Regions from separate parts of the Ruegeria sp. HKCCA5929 genome, predicted to be linked through region 3. Evidence: riboswitches for the same ligand, from Rfam matches in the RefSeq annotation. Region 3 holds a riboswitch; each other region holds the start of a gene.

Region 1 (7,024 bases), on a different contig from region 3:
CATGATGTTCCAGCCTTCGACGAAGCCCTTGTCGACAAGTTCCTGCGACAGGGCGGCAGTTGCGGTGAAGGTGGCGAAGGTGAGGGCGAGAAGGCGGGTCATAACGTATTCCAATCAAAGGGATCAAGTCTGAGGCATTCTACTACGCGCGTACGGAAGGCAAAGGCCCTTTTGCTTTTTAGCGACCTTTTTGACTCCGGGTCTTGATCCATGCGCAAGGGTGAACCCTGCTATGATGGCTTGGGAAGTAACTTGAAAACCGATCGCTGACCAATAGTTTTACGACTCAGCAGTTTAAGGAGCATTCGATGTCTCAGTTTCCAAGGACTTTTTCACATATCGGGTTGTCTGTTCCAAACGTGGACGAAGCCGTAAAGTTCTATTCCGAGGTCTTGGGGTTTTACGTCATCATGCCGCCCACGGACGTGGTCGAGGATGGCTCGGACATTGGGGTCATGTGCACGGATGTTTTCGGCCCGGACTGGAAGAAACTGCGTATCGCACATCTCGCGACAGCAGACCGGATTGGAATTGAACTTTTTGAGTTTGACGGGAATTACGCGCCCGAAAACAACATCGATTTCCGCAGAAATGGAACGTTTCACTTTTGCATTCAGGACCCCGATGTCGAAGGTCTGGTCGAAAAGATTGTGCAGGCTGGTGGAAAACAGCGCATGCCGATCCGGCACTATTACCCCGGAGAAAAGCCTTACCGCATGGTCTATGTTGAAGACCCATTTGGTATCGTATTCGAACTCTACAGCCACTCGTATGAGCTGACCTACTCGTCTGGTGCTTACACCTGAAGCCTGCGAACATGCTTTGATAACCGTTGAGGCGACAATGCAGTTGTCGCCCTGGTCCAATACGGCCCGCTATATTTCCTTTCGCGCCTTTAGCGCGGCTGTAATCGTCCCGTCATCCAGATAATCCAATTCTCCGCCAATCGGCACGCCCTGCGCTAGTGAGGTCAGGCGAACCTGTCCTTCCAACTGATCAGCAATGTAATGCGCGGTGGTCTGGCCATCGACGGTGGCATTCAGGGCAAGGATGATCTCGGTAATCCCCTCGACCATCACTCGGTCTTTGAGGCGGGGAATGCGCAACTCGTCCGGGCCAACCCCGTCCAGCGCCGACAGCGTGCCGCCGAGAACGTGATAGCGGCCTTTGAAGACGCCCGCGCGCTCCATCGCCCAGAGGTCGGCCACGTCTTCGACCACGCAGAGCTCTCCGGTTGCACGGTCTTCGCTGTTGCAGATGTCACAGATATCGGTGGTGCCCACGTTCCCGCAGTTCAGGCATTCGCGGGCGGTCACGGCGACCTGTTGCATGGCATCAGACAAGGGTGTCAGCAGCAAGGCGCGTTTGCGGATCAGGTGCAGCACAGCGCGACGGGCCGAACGCGGGCCGAGGCCGGGCAGTTTGGCCATCAGGTCGATCAGGTTGTCGATATCGCTGTTCGAACTCATGGCCTGTCCTGTCTTGCGCCGGAGGGAGCCTCCGGCGGGAGTATTTTTAAAAAGATGAAGCTCAGAACGGCAGCTTGATGTCTGCGGGCAAGCCCATGCTTTCGGTCAGTTTGGCCATTTCCTCCTGCGAGCGTTCAGCGGCTTTGGTTTGGGCATCCTTGATGGCCGCCAGGATCAGGTCTTCGACCACTTCCTTGTCGTCCCCGTTGAAGATCGACGGATCAATATCCAGACCTTTCAGTTCGCCCTTGGCGGTTGCAGCCGCCTTGACCAGACCAGCCCCGGATTCACCGACAACCATCATGTTGTTCAGCTCTTCCTGCATTTCGGTCATCTTGGTTTGCAGGTCCTGCGCGGATTTCATCATCTTGGCCATGTCACCCAGACCGCCAAGCCCGCCGAGTCCTTTCAGCATAGTATTCTCCTGTATCTCTGCTTGGGTTCTAAATACGGGCCGCAGCCGCGTGGCACAAGGGTTCCCGCGTTTGACCGCGAGGTCTTTGGAAACGCGCTTCCCTTTGTCGCGCAGTGGCAGGTTGCGCGTTATGTGAAGGCAAGGATTGGGTTTGCCGCACGGGCTTTGCCGAGACTTAGATTTTGGAACCGGGTGATCACGGTAACCTCAATGGGCGCGTCACCGGCTCAATCCTCTTCGAACGGGTCCCACTCATCCTCGACTTCGGGCAGCGCCTCGGTCTCGACTTGGGCGGCGCGCTGTTCCGGTGTCTCGATCTTTGTGATCCTGGCCTTGGGAAATTGAGCCAGTACAGCCTGAACCAGCGGGTGTTGTTCGGCTTCGGCTTTCAAAGCCAGTTCGGCCTTGTCCCGAATTTCAGCAATTGTCGGCGCATCCCCGTTCGAGACGATCGAGACTGCCCACCTATTGCCGGTCCAGCGTTGCAGGGCCGAACCCAGGCGTGGTGCAAGGTCTGTTGGTGCATTCGTGGCTGGGGTGAATTCGATCCGACCGGGTTGGAAAGACACAAGTCGCACACCGTTTTCCACTTCGACCAGCAGTTTTACGTCGCGGTTGGCGCGGATCAGTTCGACAACGTGATCAAAAGTCGGGAACCGGGCGAGAGCCGTCTGCACATCCTGAGCCAATGCAGCAACTGGCGCGCCGCTTGGGCCGCGAGGGGTCGAAACGTAGGAAGGTGCCGGGGCCGCGCTGGCCCGCGCGGGTGTTGCACCCTGCTGGGGGGCTGATACTCCGCCATTCGGCCCACCAGTTGGAGGCGTTGGAGTGTCCTGCAGCCGTTTGATCAGTTCTTCAGGGCTGGGCAGATCAGCAACATGGGTCAGGCGGATAACGGCCATCTCAGCGGCCATCATGGCATTGGGCGCGGCCGAGACTTCTTCGAGCGCTTTCAGCAACATCTGCCACATCCGGGTCAAAACGCGCATCGGCAAGGCCTCTGCCATGTGCTGGCCACGGCTCCGTTCGTCAGGCGAAACGGTTGGGTCTTCGGCGGCGTCGGGCGTAATTTTGACGACGGACACCCAATGGGTGATTTCGGCCAAATCGCGTAAGACGGCCAGAGGGTCTGCGCCCTCAGCGTATTGCCCGCTGAGTTCCGTCAGCGCACCCGCTGCGTCGCCCCGCAGGATCATGTCCATCAGGTCCAGAACGCGGCCACGGTCCGCAAGGCCCAGCATTGCGCGGACCTGCTCGGCAGTGGTTTCACCCGCCCCGTGCGAAATCGCCTGATCCAGCAGCGAGGTTGCATCCCGTGCCGATCCTTCCGCGGCACGTGTGATCAGCGCCAGCGCGTCATCGGCGATTTGGGCATCTTCGGCGGTTGCGATCTTTTGCAGAAGCCCGATCATATCTTCGGGCTCGATCCGGCGCAGATCAAAGCGCTGACAGCGGGACAGAACCGTGACCGGCACTTTGCGGATTTCGGTTGTTGCGAAGATAAACTTCACATGTTCAGGCGGTTCCTCGAGCGTCTTGAGCAGCGCGTTGAAAGCGCTGGTCGAGAGCATGTGGACCTCGTCGATGATGTAGATCTTGTAACGCGCGCTGGCGGCGCGATAGCGGACACTGTCGATTATTTCGCGAATGTCATTCACACCGGTCCGGCTGGCGGCGTCCATCTCCATCACATCGACATGGCGGCCTTCCATGATCGCCACGCAATGTTCGCATTGCCCGCAAGGCTCGGTCGTCGGGCCGCCATTGCCGTCGGGGCCGATGCAGTTCATACCCTTGGCGATGATCCGCGCGGTGGTGGTTTTGCCGGTGCCGCGAATGCCGGTCATGATGAAAGCCTGCGCAATCCGGTCCGCTTCGAATGCGTTTTTCAGGGTGCGTACCATGGCATCCTGACCCACCAGATCGGCAAAGGTTTCCGGGCGATATTTGCGGGCGAGAACCTGATAGGCGGGGCTGGGCGTGTCGGTCATGTTTTCTCGGTCGGATTCGGTGCTTCGGCTCAGCGTAGTGGCCGCTGCCTTCCGCGTCCACTGCGCGGCGCGATGATTTTTGATTTAGATTCCGACCGGATTCGCACTAAGCTGTTCCAACAAAATTTAAGACTCATTTTTGTAAAGAGTTCCTGGTGGAGGACACACGTTCATGTCGCAGCTGGTTATCTATGCCCTGCAAGTCGCAGGAGGAACGCTGGCCCTGACGTCTATACCCGGACATGGCGGGGACTATGAGACGGATCTGGATACGATTGCCGCGTGGAAGCCGGGGATTGTCATTTCAATGACAACGGATGTCGAGATGCTTCAGCACGGGGCGCAGGATTTTGGCAGCGATATTCAAAGCCGCGCCAGCCGGTGGGTGCATCTGCCGATCGAAGACTTTGGCGCACCAACGGCGGCGGTTGAAGAGGCGTGGCCAGAAGTTAGCGCCGCCGCCCGGCATGCCCTGGCTGGAGGAGGCCGAGTGCTGGTGCATTGTCGGGGCGGCTGTGGCAGGTCGGGGATGGTTGTCCTGCGTCTGATGGTCGAGTGCGGCGAACGGGCTGACAAGGCGCTGGAGCGTCTGCGGTCGCTGCGCCCCTGTGCTGTGGAAACAGACGCGCAGCTGGCTTGGGCGGCCCGGGTTTCCCCGGCGCAGGTGGTGTGACCTCAGGCCGAAAGCTGTTCGGGTGCGTGTACGGTTTTCCGGGGCCGTAGCGTTGCAACCTCGATCATCGCGCATGGTGGGTTTGCAATGATGCCAGATGGCAGGGTGCGGAACGTGTTTCCAAAAATCAGATCAGCATAGAGGTTCAGGTCTTCAATTGCTGCGTCGGGTTGCGTGTCACAAAACACGCGAACACTGTCTGATTGTGCCTGGAAAATTGCCTGACACCCTTTCGTGCAATGTGAAAGTTCACTACTACCGTCAAACTCGAAGTCGTCGCCTGTGGCAGCCGAAGCTTGTGTCATGGCCTCGGAGATCGAGCGCGCCAGCCGCGCCAGGGCGGGGCAGGTTTTGCCCGTCCGCTGACATACCGTTGCGCTGTATTCATGCGTCTTTGTCTTCCAGATCATCCTGCGCCCTCCGCGCGTGGTGGACAGAAGGATCGGGTCAGGTGGGACAGCGAAGTGCAGTCAGGACCTGCCCGGACACCCCGCCCGAGTTTCGGTTTCAGTTTCGATGGCAGGTCTCCTGACTTGCGGGTCATGGCTTTGCCGACCTTCCCAGCCCTCGGGGCCAGTGGCGTTTCGGCATTGCTCAACGCTTACAGTTGCGGGGGCAGTCGCGGCATTGGTTAGCGTCCGGATGACCAGACGGAACCGCACCGTGTTCCCTTTTCATCCCGACCCCTTGTGGGGGACAGGAACCATCACACAATCGCTAGCGTCTGATCCGGTTCCGAGTCAAGCGGATCTTTGTCCCCGACGTTTGGTCATGCTGGATGGGTAAAAACTTCCCGCGTAGAGTTTCAATTATTGAAGTAAGAAACTTTGTCTTCGGCGCAGGGTCAGGGATCATGTTGGATACAGAACAGACGGTTTTAACCGAAGAGTTCCTCTTTCCGTCCGGGTCATCAACCCTTTCAGCGCGCTTGTACCGACCGTTGTCGGAACCCGGCACAGTGGTTGTGCTGAACAGTGCCACAGGCGTGCCACGCGACTATTATCGCCACTTCGCACGTTGGCTGGCCGCTGAGCGCGGCATGGCGTGCCTAACCTATGATTACCGGGACTTCGGGCACTCTTTGACCGGCCGCATGAAGGATGCACGTGCGACAATGGCCGATTGGGCCTTGATCGATATGCCGGCGGCGCGGGCGGAAATGCGCAGGCGTTTTCCCGGTGCACAACAATGGACGATTGGTCATTCTGTAGGTGCCATGCTGGGACCCGTACAGCCCGATATCGACAAAATCGACCGGATGATTTGTGTGTGTTCTGGGCTTGTGACCCTGAACGATCACCCATGGCCCTACCGTGGATTGGCCGGGGTGTTCTGGTATGGGCACGCCCCATTGCTGGTCAAAGCGCTTGGGTACTTGCCCGGAAAGGCAATCGGTTTTGGTGCGGATTTGCCGGCATCGGTCTACTGGCAATGGCGTAAATGGTGCACCGCTCCTTCGAGTTACATGCCCGAGATCGGAGCCGGGTTGCCTGATGCGCGTTGGACAGAAACTGAAAAACCGGTGGATCTGTTTACTTTTGAAGATGACCAGATGGTCCCACCCGAGGCGGTATGGCGGCTTGCCGATCTCTATGGCCCCAAGGCCAAACGACATCTGCTGAAACCTGCTGAATTTGGGTTATCTGAAGTTGGGCATATTGGGGCTTTTGCCCGTCGTAACGCGGCCCTTTGGCCACGCTTTGTCGACATCTGAACACGTTTTGGGTGAGACCGCGTATCACCCATTAGGTATGTGAGGGGAAAGTGAGAGGTTGGACATCGACCCAAGCGGGGCTCGTTGTGGCTGCTTCCTTCCGGACCTGACCAGGTTGGCGAGGCGCTCGCCCGCGCCAACCTCTCGACTCTGGATATAGGGAAGGCGAGGGCAAAAGACAACCCGTCAGAACGTCAGACGGATCCGCTCGAACCCGGCTTCATCAGGACTTAGCAATTGGGCGTTGAACATGCGCAGCTCATCCATGTGTTCAAGGGCACCGGGACCTGTTCGAAGCAAGGCATTTACGCCCGTTTGAGCTGTCAGTGTAAACGGATAGGGGTGCCGCGCTATTGGGTCGGGCGGAAGGCGACGAGACAGGTAATCCCGCGTCAGTTCCTTGATGTCGAGCGGTGGTAGGTTGATGCGTTGGGCCGCAGAGGCGGCAGGAAAATGTCCGCCTCCGCTGGCGCGGTAGTTGTTGCTGGCCAAGACAAATCTTTGCGCAGGTTGAACAGGTTGGCCACCGAATGTCAGATTGCGAATTCGTCTGTTGTCAAGATCGACCAACCGACCATCACTGTCGAAGCGCGCAGGTTGCGATGGATCGATTTGATAGGACAGGCCGAAGATGACATCAAAATTGTAACCGGCACGTTCGGGGTTTACTAAGTCCGCTTCTGTATCATGTGACAGCTGGTTGAGCACGCTTGCCGACATTTCCAGCCAATCCAGCACGTCGGCACCGTTGATCTGTAATGC
Region 2 (7,024 bases), 190 kb from region 3:
TCGCACCGCTTGGGCAATGGCCGCGCGCTCCTCGTCGGTTAATGACGCGACAGTCGTCGCGGTGTCGTTTGCGTTTTCAACCTGCGTAACAGGTTTTACAAGCTCGGCATCCACGCCCAAAATCTCAGCCACTTCCTCGGCGGGCATGGTGACCTCGGCAAGATGACCGGCGCCCAGATCTGCTTTGAAAGTGTGCGCGACAAGTTCGGTGGGGGTGTAGAGGAAGAAACCATCGGTATCTGTGACTGTTCGCCCCAGTTCAGCGCCATCGGGGCCGTAAACAACAACTTCTTGGTTTTCAGCCATGTCGCCGTTGGAAAAGCCCAATTCCCCTTCAATCGCGTCGCCTGCAGGAAAGACCCCTGCGATAACTTTATGGGCCAGCGCAGGAAGCGGGGTAAGCCATATCGCAACTGCAAAAATCAGATGCCTCATACGGGGGCCCCCCTAAAAAAGAGTTCAGGCTTGACCTTGCGGGTCAATAGAATAGCGAAACCGGTAAGTACCGCTTCGATTGCCATGACGGGAATATGTGCAAAAAAGACCAGTTTCGCGGCTGGTAGAAACGCGTCACCAGACAGAGCCAGAGAGACAGCGACAAGGGCCGTCGTGGCTGCAATCGAAAACGCGCCTCCGATCCCGCCCCAAATAGCGCCCTGTACAGGAGAGCCGCGTGCGATCAGACGGCCAAAGATCATCCATGTCAGCACTGCCGGAAGTGCGATGTTGACCGTGTTAATCCCAAGCACAGTCAAACCGCCAAAACCAAAAAACACGGCTTGAAGCAGCAAGCCAACAAACAGCGCAGGAAAAGCGGCCCAGCCGAGCAAAAGCCCGGCCAGACCGTTCAGTATCAAATGCACAGAGGACGGGCCGATCGGCACATGGATCAGCGAGGCTACAAAAAAGCTGGCCGACAGGACGCCCGCGGTGGGAATGCGGTCGAGGTCCAGCGATTTCAGCCCTATGGCAATGCCGCCAGCCGCTGCGATTGCGCCGCCGATCACAACTGGGTTCGAGAGGGCTCCGTCCACGATGTGCATAGGGGTTACTCCAGATCCCAGGCGCGGATCCAGATCACAGCATCCTGGCTCAGTTCTTTGCCTTCATATTCGGTTTTTGGGCCCGAACCCAAAGCAGCAAAACCCCAGTAACCCGCTTTCGGTACACCAAAGGTGAAATAGCCGTTCTCATCTGAAATCGCGACCAATGCGCCGCCCGGCAGTGGGGATGCTGTGGCGTCTTTGGCACCGTTTCCCGCCAGATCGGGCTCGGCTGCCATGTATTCGATTTCGATCTCAGCACCGGCAACCGGTTCGCCTTCGCTCAGTACACGGCCGGTGAAGGTGGAACCTGCAATGACGTTATAGGGCTTGTTCAACGGCAGAATTTCGGTCGCCAGACCTTGCGGTTGATCCCAGTCGGTGGGCAGTTCATTGCGGTTCAGGTAAGCCTTAGTGATCTGCTGGATATAGATATCCTCGGATTCTTCGTAGTAAGGCGCAGGTACCGTCACCAGCACATAGTCGCCGGAACGTTTCACCGGGACCGAACCGAGAAAGGCTTTGGCGCTGTTCTCGGGGCCTTCGAATGTGGTTTCTTCCAATGTACCCAACAGATCGGTCTTTTCGCCGTTGTGGATCACATAGAATTCTTCTGGCTTTTCCAGGGTCATCACGTGCCCGGCTTCAAACGGATGCCAGAAGACCAACTTGACAGGAACCTCCCCGGGACGCTCGATCATGGTATCCTCGGTGTATTCCAGCAGGAAATGAGCCTGCGCCAGCGCGGGCAGCGCCGCACTAGCGGCCGCGGCCAACAAAAAGTGTTTCACAAATACGTCCTTCTCACGTCGCGCCTTCCCCGGCACGCATAGGTTTTTGACATTGGGGAATGCGAAACTATTTGCCCCATCGGGCAAACAGATCCGGCGCACACCCCGTCGCCGATGATGAGCACCCTTTCCGAGGGCGCATGTTCGGCAGGTCTCCTGACTTGCGGGTCTTAACGCTCAACTGGCCTTCCCGGGTGTAACCCAGTGGCGTAATCAGTCTCGCTCGCCGCTTACAGTTGCGGGGGCAGTTGCAGATTTGGCCAAGAACGTGCCGCACTGCATTCCCTATTGCCTCCGGGTGACTCCCCGGAACCGAACATGGCGCGTTGATGACAGAAAAACTTGAGCACGGTCAACTCCCGATTGCGGCATTGGAAGGGTCATCTGCGAATTCCGGAGGTGTTCCGCTTTAATCTCATCGGCTGCGGTGATGTCTAAGTGTTGGTGTTGTGACCTGTTCGTTGATTGGGAGTGATTGTCCGTCGCGGGGTGCTGGAATTAATTTTTTGATTGCCGAAACCGGTTTCGGAACAGTTAAATGAAAGAATGATGGCGAATCCCGAATTGCAACAGCGACAAATCCGGTCCCAGCGCGCCGCGTCCGGTGGGCGGGTGAAGCTTGACGAATTGGCACATCACCTTGGTCTTTCGAAAAGCACCGTGTCGCGTGCATTGAACGGGTATTCCGACATCTCAGAATCAACGCGAAAGCGTGTTGAGGTGACGGCGCGCAAGATGGGGTATCGCCCGCTCAGCCATGCTCAGGCTATTCGAACGGGGCGCGTGCGTGCCATTGCCATGGTCATCAACAGTGAAGAACCGGACCGGCACAATCCGTTTTTTCAGGACTTTCTGGCAGGGGCTTGTGAAGCTGCAAGTGCGTCTGACTGGACGATGACAATTTCGACCGCGAAGTCGAAGCAGGACATGTTAAATGTTTTGGGCCGTTTGGTCGAAGAACGAAAGGCCGATGGATTTATCCTGCCACGCACCGAAGTAGATGACGCGCGAGTTGGGTACCTCAGCGACCTGCAGGTGCCTTTCATCCTTTATGGTCGGACAGGATATGGTCGAACCGGCTATCAGGACGACACATCGTGGTTTGATATTTCCGGTGAAAAAGCCATGAGCGGCGCGGTCGAACGTCTGGTCCGTTTTGGTCACAGCCGTATCGGGTTTGTCGGCAGTGATCCAAAGTTCAACTACAGCCACCTGCGTCGCGATGGTTATGTCGATGGGCTTAGGGCTGCAGGATTGCCAGTCGATCCCGAATTGATCCGAGAAGGCGCGCGCACCCGCGAAGAAGGGGCCGCTGAAGCGCGCGCTTTATTGCGTCTTCCTGTCCCGCCGACCGCGATTGTATTTGCGACGGATCAGGCCGCATTGGGAAGCTACTCTGTCTGTGCAGAATTTGGCCTTGAGATCGGACGCGATGTCTCGGTTCTTGGATATGACGGGGTCCCGGAATGCCAATACGCCAGCCCCGGGCTGACGACGTTCAGCGTCGACTCCAAACGGGCGGGTGAACGCCTTGCTACGATGTTGATACTTCAGACCCGAGGGGAAGAGCCCGCAACTTTGCGCGAGCTCAGCCAGGCGGTGCTGATCGAACGCGACTCTGACGGGCCGCCACTGCTGACGTCGAACGAGTTGGCGAAAAAAATCAAACAATCCATGGAAGACAATCGGGGAGGAAACCGACCATGAAACTTACACCAAAAGCAGCCAAGCTGATGCTCGGCTCTTCGTTGGCACTGGCGCTGATGGCCATGTCGGTACAGGCGGACACGATCCGTTTCTGGACGACCGAGGAACAGCCGGAGCGTCTGGCGAAACAGCAGGAAATGGCTGACCAGTTCAAAGCTGAGACCGGTACAACCGTTGAGGTGATACCTGTCACAGAAACGGATTTGGGCACCCGCGCAACCGCAGCCTTTGCCGCAGGTGACTTGCCAGATGTGGTCTACCACCCGTTGCAGTACGCCCTGCCGTGGGCCGAAGCGGGCATTCTGGACACCGAAGCTGCGACCGAAGTGATCGAAGAACTGGGCGCTGATACTTTCGCTCCGGGTGCCTTGGGCATGGCAGCGTTCAATGGTGAAACCGCCTCGGTTCCGGTGGATGGCTGGACGCAAATGGTTGTCTATCGCAAGGACCTGTTCGAAGAGGCCGGCTTGGAGGCGCCTGACAGTTTTGCAGATATTCAGGCCGCACTTGAGGCGTTGCATAACCCGCCAGAAATGTATGGTTTTGTTTCGGCCACCAAAGTTGATGAGAACTTCATGAGCCAGGTGCTGGAGCATGTTTTCCTGGCAAACGGTGTCAGCCCTGTTGGCCCCGATGGGTTCCAGCCGCTTGATGAGGCCAAGACCACCGAAGTTCTGGATTTCTACAAAGCCATTTCCAAAGCCTCACCTCCGGGTGAACTTTTCTGGAAGCAATCGCGCGAGCTGTATTTTGACGGTAAAGCCGCGATGATCATCTGGTCGCCCTTCATTCTGGACGAATTGGCTGGTCTGCGTGACAGCGCCCCGCCGACCATCAACGACGACCCGACATCGCGCGATCTGGCCAGCAAGACTGGTATCGTTACCAAACTGTCCGGCCCGTCGAACCCCGATGGCGCCGCCTGGGGTGATGTGCGGTATTTCGGTATCACCAACGATGCGGACACCGACGCGGCGATGGAATTCGTAAAGTTTGCCATGGATGACGGCTATACCCAGACGCTGGCTATTGCGCCTGAGGGTAAGTTCCCCGTGCGCCGTGGTAATGCAGACAATCCGACCGCGTTCTCTGAAGCCTGGGCGGAACTGCCCGTCGGGGTCGATCGCAAGGCCCCTCTGGGCGAGCTGTATGAACAGGCCATGATCGACGAGATTGTTGGTGGTCTGGACGTGGCGCAGCGCTGGGGCGTAGCCGAAGGTCAATTGGCGCTGGCGTCGAAAATGATCAACTCTCAGGCCATCAATCGTGTTGTACGTCAGTACATTGATGACGAGATCGACGCAGCCGCAGCGGTTGCAGCCATGAACGAAGAACTGGCGAAGGTTCAGTAATCAAGTGGCATCTGCAGCGGCGTGCGCGCCGCTGCACCTAACCCTTCGAGGTACCCCATGACTTCGGCCACCCCACCGACCGGAACCGGGGCGTTAGCCAAACGCGAGGCGCGTCTGGCCTGGACGCTGCTGGCTCCGACCGTGATCAGTGTATCGCTTGTGGTGATCTTGCCTTTGCTGGCAATCTTCTGGATCAGCTTCAAGCCGTTTACCCTGTCCGATCTACGCCCGCCTGCACCGGTTGTGCGTGAAAGCCTGCGCGGATCGGGCGACGATCTGCGGATTGAATACCGTCTGCGCAACTCCAGTCAGGAGATCGCAATCGACGGCGTCACCCTTAGCGACGTTCTGCCCGACGGTGTCGTTGCGGGGGGCGTTGCCGCCCCCTGCGTTTTGGACGGGCAAGACCTGTTTTGCGACTTCGGCACTCTGGAAGGGGGCCAGCGTGAGCGTATCCGCATTCCCGTTGACGTGGACGGCGACCCCGATGCCTTTGAAGACGTAATCGAAGCGTCAGAACCGCGTGTAACTGGAAGTGGGCCGAACGTTCTGACCAACTTTGAATTCAGCCTCGAAAACTATGCTCGCGTCTTTGACGGGTCTGAGTTCTGGGGCGTGCTTTGGGTCACGCTGTTTTATACGGTGTTCGGAACCATTGGTGCCTTGGTCATGGGCCTGTTTGCAGCGCTTTTGCTGAATAAAAGCTTCAAAGGGCAGGGGGTCATCCGGGGCCTTTACCTGTTTCCCTATGTCGCTCCTGTCATTGCGGTGGCGTTTACCTGGGTCACGCTGTTTGATCCGTTTTCGGGTTCTGCCAATGCGCTTTTGATCCAGATGGGTCTGACCAGTGCACCGATCAATTTCTTCGGCGAACGCCCTCTGGCGCTGATCATGGTCACGGTGTTCGAAATCTGGCGCTATTTCCCGCTGTCCTTCCTGTTCATCCTGGCGCGGATGCAATCCATTGATAGCAGCATGTATGAGGCGGCGGATATGGATGGCGCGTCGCCCTTCCAGAAGTTCTGGTTGCTGAGCATCCCGCAATTGCTGGGCATCCTGTCGGTGCTGTTCCTTCTGCGCTTTATCTGGACGTTCAACAAGTTCGACGACATTTTCCTGCTGACCGGCGGTAACGCGGGTACCCGCACACTGACTGTGAATGTCTATGAGCAGGCGTTTGCAATCTCGAATATCGGGGCAGGAGCGGCGGTGGCCGTGGTCATCCTGCTGTGCCTGATCGCCTTCAGCTTTGTCTTCTTCCGCTTCATCAGCCGTGAGGAGGGTCTGTGATGCGCAAAGGTTTCATCACTGGCCCGGTTCTGGGCGCACTCTGGTTGGTCATCATTGCCAGCACTGTCGCCGTCACCATGTCCTTCGCCACGGGCGCAGCGTTTCGCCCGCAGGTGGGTTTGAGCCTGATCTGGGGCGCGGTGGCAGGTCTTACCTATGTTGCGTTTCCGGCGCGCCATGCTCCGGCGCGTTTGGCGATCTCTGTGCTATTGGGTTTGTCTTGTCTAAGCGGTTTGGGCCCCGTTCTGATTGGTCCAGATACGACGCTGCAGGCAAGCCTAATCACTGTCATCGCGGTTGCGGTTGTCATGCACCTGTCATTGGCCGAGATCCTCAAAGAACTGCCCTTCGCCGAACTGACACGCCATGAATTCGAAGAGGCGGTGATCCGCTTTTGCACCGGTTTCGGGTACATCTTTTTCACGGCCATCGTCGTCATCCCATTTTATGTGATGGTGATGACCAGCCTGAAATCGCAGCAGGCGCTGTTGCAAAACCCCCTGGATTTCTCAGTTGACCTGAGCCAGGGCACCGCGTTGTTCCGCAGCTATACCGAACTGTTCCGCGACTTCAATTTCGGCACTTATCTCTGGACGTCCTTTTATGTCTCGGTCCTGACTGTGTTCATCACGTTGCTGTTCAGCGTCCCCGGTGCCTATGCGGTGGCGCGGTTCCGGTTCAAAGGACAAAAAGCGTTTTCGCGGTCGATCCTGCTGATCTACATGGTTCCGATGATCGTTCTGGCGCTGCCGATTTATATCGCGTTTTCGCTGACGGGCCTGCGAAACTCGATCCTTGGCATTGTCATGATCTACCCGGTCACGACGATCCCCGTCGCACT
Region 3 (7,024 bases):
GATATGCCGCTTAACTATCATCATCTCCGCTATTTCTGGGCGGTTGCCCATGACGGCAATCTGACCAGGACTGCACAACGTTTGAATCTGTCACAGTCCGCCTTGTCCGTGCAGATAAAGGAATTGGAAGATCGCCTTGGCCATCCCCTGTTTGAGCGCAGAGGCCGCAAGCTGCACCTGACCGAAGCCGGACATATCGCGCTGGACCACGCAGATGCGATTTTTGCGACCGGTCAGGAACTTGTGGCAACCTTGCAGGATGCTGGAAACACGCGGCAGGCGCTTAGGGTGGGGGCGCAGTCCACCCTGTCGCGGAACTTTCAGATTCGCTTTTTGCGACCCATATTGGCGCGTGTTGATGTCGAGGTCATCTTGAGGTCTGGCAGTCCAAGTGAGTTGCTGGAAGGGCTGGAAACGTTGAATTTCGACTTGGTCCTCATGAACCACGAACCCGCGAGTGACAGCCTGACCAGCTTTGTCACTCATCATCTGGCCGAACAACCGGTGAGTATCGTTGGAACCCCGGATCGCCTTGATCCGACGCGCCCGATACGGGATCTGTTGGAAGAACAACCTTTCATCCTGCCCACAACCAACAACAGTGTTCGTACTGCGTTTGACGCTATGGCCAGCCGCATGTCGGTACGGCCTCAGGTAGCTGCCGAGGTGGACGATATGGCCATGATGCGGCTTTTGGCGCGCGAGGATATCGGCTTGGCTCTGGTGGCTCCGATCGTTGTTCAGGATGAGCTGAACTCGGGCCGTTTGGTCGAGGCAAATGAGCATCCGAAGATCAAGGAAAACTTCCACGCAATTACGTTCAAGCGCCGGTTCCCTAATCCCTTGGTGCAGGAGCTTTTGTCACACGGACCAGACACGTAGGCCAAAATCTGACGTCAATCACCGCGCGCGGATTTGAACAGATATAGGAACACAAAAAGAGACCCGATCGACGTTGTTACGATACCTACGGGCAGTTCTTGAGGGGCCAAAAGCAGGCGGGACAGAATATCCGACATCGTCAGCAGGATCGCCCCGACGATAGCTGAGGTAATCAACAGGTTTCTGTGCAGCGTGCCGGCAATGCCCCGTGCAATATGAGGGACCATTAACCCGACAAAACCAATAACGCCGGCCACGGAAACAAAGCTCGCCGTCGCCAATGCCGCGACAAAGAACATACTAAATCGCAAGCCCTGAACGGGTATGCCAAGAGAGGACGCCGTGAAATCTCCGGTTAAAAGGGCATCCAGCCAGCGACTGCGGTAAAGAGCATAACTCAGGATCAGAGCCAGTCCGGTCAGAACCAGTGGGAATGTCTCCCACCGTGCAAGGCCCAACCCGCCAAGCATCCAGAAGATGACCGAATGCGCCGCGCGATTGTCGCCGGAAAAAATCAAATAGTTTGTGATGGCCGAGAACAGAAAGGACACGGCCAAACCGGCTAGAATCAGTTTTTCCGGCGCACTTGTGCGCAGGCCCTGAACCAGTGCCAGAACAATGCCCGAAGCAATCAAGCCTCCGCAAAATGCCGCCAAGGGCAGGGTCCAAATGCCCAGTACATCACCCGTGACAGTGATCACCAACACCGCCCCGGCAGCCGCGCCCGAGGACAGGCCAAACAAGAATGGATCGGCAAGATCGTTGCGCGTGGTTGTTTGCAAAACCACACCAACAACCCCCAATCCTGCCCCGATGACCGCGGCAAACAAGGCGCGGGGAAGGCGCAAGTCGAAAACGATCCGGTGAAGCGGGGACATGTCGCCATCGATCAGGCCTGTTCCTAGACCAATCGCGGCGACCACGTCCCGCACAGGAATATTTGTTGTTCCATAAACGATGGACAGCAGCAAAAGGGCGATCAGAACGATCGCCCCCAGCAAGATCGAACGGCCCAAATGGGCCATATCAGTTGGTCTCCGGGTGCATTGCCTTGACCATCTTTTCGATGGCCTCAATGTTTGCCGGGCCGGGTGTCAGCTCTTCGTAGCGCAGGCCGATCCAGCGCTCGTTCTTGACTGCATCGGTTTGAGACATGACGGGATGATCTTTCAGGAACTGGAAGGTGTCTTCTGCACCGTTTCCTGTCTGATAGTCCAGCAGAACCAGGAATTCCGGGTTTGCAGCAGCCACAGTTTCCCATGACGTACGACCCCAGCTGGTGTCCATGTCATGGGTCACATTCTCTCCGCCTGCTGCGGCGATCATCGCGTCCGGTATCGCAAATTTACCAGCGGTAAACGGCGCATCTGCCGGCCCGTCCAGCAGGAAGACACGTGGTTTGGGCAGATCAGCTGTTTTGGCTTCGATAGCGGCCAGTTGGTCTTTCCAGCCCGAGACAAGCTCTTGCGCCTTGGCTTCGACGCCCATGACCTGACCCAAACGCAGAACGTCGCCAAACAGCAGGTCCATGCTGGCCTCTGGCCGATCTTTGTTCAGATGTACGCAGCTTTCGGTCAGAACCATGGTCTTGATGCCGAAGGGCGAAAGGGTGTCCGGAGTAACCTCGCCACCCGGCTGCATACCGTAATACCACCCTGCAAAGAACATGTCGGGTTCTACTGCGATGAGGTTCTCAACAGTAGGGTATTTTGGTGCAAGCTCTGGTATATCACCGCGCTGTGCATCAAAATCAGGGCTTGTCTTGTACCAGCCCGTGATGCCGGTCAGGCCCACGATCTTGTCTTGCAGACCCAATGCGAAGGCCATGTCGGTCATGTTCATGTCGTGGACAACGATCCGCTCGGGCGCGGTTTCAAAAACCAGCGGTTCGCCGCAATTGTCCACTGTGATGGCTTCTGCGACCGCGCCGCTTGCCAGGCCAGTGAACAGAGCCACAGGCCAAAGTTTCTGCATCATTGTAAGCTCCTGTTATGATGACAGTTTTCTTTTTCGGATATCCAGCGCAGGGATCATGCGGCCTTCATGCTGAAAGCATAGATAATCCACACCAAAGGTGTCGCGGACACGTTCTGAGGTCAGCACGTCGCTGACCGGGCCATAGCCCGTCAGGCGTGTGGATTTCATCAAAGCCACATGCGTGGCGAATTCCGGGATCATGACCAGATCGTGGACGATCATGACCACCGTGACGCCCAGCTCGGCCACCAAGGACAACATGTGCCCCTTGGCGTCTGGATCCAGGTGATTGGTCGGCTCGTCCAGAAACAACAAGGATGGGTTTTGTGCCAAAGCGCGCGCGATATGAGCGCGCTGTCGCTCGCCACCCGATAGCTGGCTCATCGGCTTGCGGGAAAGATGAGACAATCCGGTTGTTTCCAGAACTCGATCAAGATCTACCTTATGCTCGGTTGCCGATTTATCCGCCTGAATCGGGATTTGCCCAAGCGCAACATAGTCTCGCAAACGCAACCGGCCGTCTGGCATTTCTTGCTGGCCTACGACCGCGATGGTTCGGGCACGCTCATGCGCGGACAGGGTGCGCAAGCTTTTGCCTCTTATAAGCACATCACCCAGAGCAATACGTTCTATTCCGCAAAGCAACTTGAGCAGTGTTGTTTTTCCCGCGCCATTCGGTCCCGCAATTGCCAGAATCGAGCCCTCCTCCAAGCCGAAGGACACGTCCTGCAAAAGGACATCGCCGTTCAAAGCGTAATATTCGAGACCCTCGACCGACAGAAAACTCATGACACCCTCTCCGTTGGAAGGGCCGGTATTCGGGACAAGGTCTTGGTGAATAACGCGGGCGGGCGTTCGGTTGCACTTGTCCAGCCATCGGAACTAAGGCGGTATTGTCCGGCGAATTCCGCCACTGCGTCCAGATCCAGTTCCGTGTCGATGTCTCCAAACAGATACTGCGCCTTGCCCGGTGCCTGAAGGCCAATGGTGGTTGGTCGGGAACAACCTGCCATGCAATCAACTGTTCGAATTGCAAATCCTTCGGGCAATGTTTGCGCCAGTGCGCCAGTCACTTGATCGGTGGACATGGCACCTGTGCAGGTCGCGCACACAAGAATGAAATGATCAGCGGTTTTCGTCATTACTTGTAGCGCTTACTGCGGGTTGGACTGAGATGCAATGTTATAACGTTACGTGTCTCTGAATTAACGGCAAAGCAGGATGCCTCAGCGCAGTAGGTATTGAAGAAGAGCTTACTTCTGTCAGTCACCTTTAACACTGTCCGCTCCGCTTGAAACCAAGCGCGGACAGAAGGTGCTACCAATGTAAACACGCGAAAAACGTGCCATCAAAGCCTCCTTCCAGGACGCCCCGCCCCGGGTTGGTTGAACATCGGATGGCAGGTCTCCTGACTTGCGGGTCAAGGCTCGGCCCACCTTCCCAACCCTTTCGGTGTCAGTGGCGTAATGGCGTCGCTCTCCGCTTACAGTTGCGGGGGCAGTCACGGACTTGGCAAAAAACTGTGCCGCACCGTATTCCCATTTTCATCCCTTACGGAACCATCCCGCTCAGCTAGTCTCGTGGTGCTGGGCTTGTCAAGCAAGAGAATGAGTGGCGTTTGACGAAATCACTTGGGCTCAGCCCAGTTGTCTGTCTGTTATTGTCAACCCGGTCTACCTCAGTAGTCGGAAACCAATAGGAAATCTGGCGCGGCATCTTCCTCGATCTTTGAAAATCGAGGGATCGGATCTTCGAACACATTATCCGTTCGATCATCATTCACAGTCGAAACCTCGCCGATAAGGCAATCACCGTGCTCGGCCCAGAACGCGTGCCAAACTCCGGGCATCAGGGTTACGCTTTGCCCTGGTTTCAGGCGTAGATGCTCACCTGGTTGCAACGTAACAGGGCAGGCATCGCTGGGCACTGTGACAGGCGTATGCCGGTCGATGCCACCTTCTGGGTCCGATGCATAGATCTCCATCACCAGATCGCCGCCGCCACGGTTGATGATGTCCTCTGCCTTGATGATGTGGCGATGCATCGGAGACAGTTGTTTGTCTTTCGAAATCAGCAATTTTTCTGCGTAAAGCATCCCGCGCCCAGACTGCAAATCATTCACTTCGCCGTTGCGCAGCGTGAAAAGAAACAGGCCCAGTTCATCGAACCGGCCCTGAGCGTAGTCGGTGATGTCCCACCCCAACCCGCGGCTGCGGACCGTGTGCGCCACTGGGCTGCGCATCTGTTCGGGCGACCAATCTGCAAAAGGCGGCAGTACAGCGCCAAAGGACTGGATGAACGCCTGCGCTTCGGATTTGATGCGATTTATGTCAGATCGTTTCATTGGTTTTTCCAAGAATTATAGCTCATGAGCCCAGGGGGGTTCCGCCCCGGCGCGAGATACGGTTACAGCGGCAACTTCGGCGCCCAGTTCCATGGCCGCGTGCAAAGCGCTAGAAGTTAAGTTGCGTACAGCGGGTTTTGTCAGATGCCCGGCGCGGCTGAGACCAGTGAGCACACCTGCATTGAACGTGTCCCCCGCACCGATCGTGTCCACGACCTGCACCGGTTTTACCGGCACCGTCACTTGCGATCCATCCGCCAGATACCCGTTCGCGCCGTCGCCGCCCCGGGTCACAATCAGGGCTGATGGACCGGCTTGCAACAACAAGGCTGCTTTGGCTGCTTCGGGTTCCGCACCGGGAATGATCCAGTCCAGATCCTCGTCCGACACTTTGACGATATCGGATTGCGCGATCATGCGGTTCAAACGCGTTCGAAATCGGGTTTGATCCTGAATAAAACTCGGACGAATGTTGGGATCCAACATGACAGGGCGGTCGTTTCCGTGTTGAGCCAGCAAAGATGCATAAGCATCTGCACATGGCTCACACGCCAAGCTTATACCCCCAAGATACAATGCCGAGATGGCAGGGAGTTGGTCTGGCATATCTTCGGGTGCCAACATACGGCCAGCCGTGTTTTCATCAACGAAACTGTAGGTTGCGTGCCCATCTTCAAGTTGTACAAACGCAAGTGTAGTGGGACGATCCGAGACAATTACATGCGAAACGTCAACGTGGCTGGCCTTTAACGCGTTGATCAGTTGCTGACCAAACATATCCGTAGAAACACCGGTCAACATCCCCACGGACTCACCCAAGCGCCCCATGGCAACAGCGGTATTCAGGATCGCGCCACCCGTATGGGGCACAAAGCCGTGCGCGCCGGACACTGTCGGCTCGGCAATCATGTCAATCAGGGCTTCCCCACAGCACAGGATCATTCCAACGTCCTCTCCCAGAGCCTCAAGCGCAAAAGTCGTTCATCGCTTTAGTGCGTTTTTGCAAAAATTGTTCGCCCCGATGATGCCGAACTCGGCCTGTTCTGAGACGTAAAGGTTCAAGGATTTACGAAGCTCGCTGAACCGCCCGCCGCCATTGAATGCGTCCTTGAAGTCCTGATCAAACAGCCAGCGGTTTTTCTCGGCGACCCCGCCGACAAGAAACACTCCACCAGCAGGCATAAGCGTGACAGCCATATCACCCATAAGCGCGCCCAGATGCGTTGTGAACATCTGCGCAGTTTTGACTGCGATGGGGTCCGAAGCATCGCGGGCTTCCGTCAAAATGTCTTTGGCCGAACGAAACGATGACCGCCCGGTGCCCGCTGCCAGCCCAACGGCCTGATACAGGATAGGAAGGCCAGTTCCGCTCAGAAACATCTCTGCTTCCAAAGCAAGGCTGTCGCCAAAGAAACAGTCAGGAGCAATGTGACGGGCGGCTTCAAAGACGTCGACCTCGTCCCGGTGACGCGGGTACAGCCCAACATGCCCACCTTCGCCGGAAACTGTGTGATAGTGACCTTCGGAAAAAAGCAATGCTCCGACGCCAAGTCCGGTGCCGGGGCCAACCACCAAACGCGTGCCTGCTGGTGGTTTCGCCTGACCTTGCAAAACCGAAACTTCGTTCTGTGTGACGTCAGCAACTGACCATGCCGCGGCCGTAAAATCATTGATAACAAAAGTATGTTCCGCCCCGGTCGCCTGCGCCAGTTCCAACTCGGACAAGTCCAAATTGGCGTTTGTAAGGCGGATGACGCCGTCTCTGACAGGACCAGCCCCGGCGGCAACAACCGCCTGAGGATTTGTGCCAACCTCATCGCG

Evidence for each region. Region 3 has a riboswitch for cobalamin ahead of GOV90_RS10655 (DUF1636 domain-containing protein). Riboswitches for the same ligand answer to the same signal wherever they lie in the genome.
Region 1: linked by a shared signal. The riboswitch ahead of GOV90_RS06465 (hypothetical protein) and the one ahead of GOV90_RS10655 (DUF1636 domain-containing protein) in region 3 are both predicted to bind cobalamin.
Region 2: linked by a shared signal. The riboswitch ahead of GOV90_RS09865 (DUF4198 domain-containing protein) and the one ahead of GOV90_RS10655 (DUF1636 domain-containing protein) in region 3 are both predicted to bind cobalamin.

Annotation. Positions count from the first base shown of each region.
Region 1 covers NZ_WQGE01000002.1:352,004-359,027, reverse strand. Annotated here, with positions in the region: gene GOV90_RS06495 (hypothetical protein) at 1-102, opposite strand, end outside; gene GOV90_RS06490 (lactoylglutathione lyase family protein) at 309-806, shown strand; gene recR (recombination mediator RecR) at 876-1,469, opposite strand; gene GOV90_RS06480 (YbaB/EbfC family nucleoid-associated protein) at 1,531-1,884, opposite strand; gene GOV90_RS06475 (DNA polymerase III subunit gamma/tau) at 2,112-3,875, opposite strand; gene GOV90_RS06470 (dual specificity protein phosphatase family protein) at 4,048-4,548, shown strand; gene GOV90_RS06465 (hypothetical protein) at 4,551-4,958, opposite strand; cobalamin riboswitch at 5,049-5,271, opposite strand; gene GOV90_RS06460 (hypothetical protein) at 5,402-6,262, shown strand; RNA gene ffs (signal recognition particle sRNA small type) at 6,311-6,409, opposite strand; gene GOV90_RS06450 (bifunctional 2',3'-cyclic-nucleotide 2'-phosphodiesterase/3'-nucleotidase) at 6,449-7,024, opposite strand, start outside.
Region 2 covers NZ_WQGE01000003.1:217,357-224,380, forward strand. Annotated here, with positions in the region: gene GOV90_RS09855 (cobalt ABC transporter permease) at 1-435, opposite strand, end outside; gene cbiM (cobalt transporter CbiM) at 432-1,043, opposite strand; gene GOV90_RS09865 (DUF4198 domain-containing protein) at 1,049-1,834, opposite strand; cobalamin riboswitch at 1,963-2,166, opposite strand; gene GOV90_RS09870 (LacI family DNA-binding transcriptional regulator) at 2,384-3,541, shown strand; gene GOV90_RS09875 (ABC transporter substrate-binding protein) at 3,538-4,893, shown strand; gene GOV90_RS09880 (carbohydrate ABC transporter permease) at 4,951-6,183, shown strand; gene GOV90_RS09885 (carbohydrate ABC transporter permease) at 6,183-7,024, shown strand, end outside.
Region 3 covers NZ_WQGE01000003.1:404,186-411,209, reverse strand. Annotated here, with positions in the region: gene GOV90_RS10675 (LysR family transcriptional regulator) at 4-882, shown strand; gene GOV90_RS10670 (iron ABC transporter permease) at 897-1,907, opposite strand; gene GOV90_RS10665 (ABC transporter substrate-binding protein) at 1,909-2,859, opposite strand; gene GOV90_RS10660 (ABC transporter ATP-binding protein) at 2,872-3,648, opposite strand; gene GOV90_RS10655 (DUF1636 domain-containing protein) at 3,645-4,001, opposite strand; cobalamin riboswitch at 4,240-4,438, opposite strand; gene GOV90_RS10650 (D-lyxose/D-mannose family sugar isomerase) at 4,538-5,203, opposite strand; gene GOV90_RS10645 (carbohydrate kinase) at 5,219-6,145, opposite strand; gene GOV90_RS21170 (ROK family protein) at 6,185-7,024, opposite strand, start outside.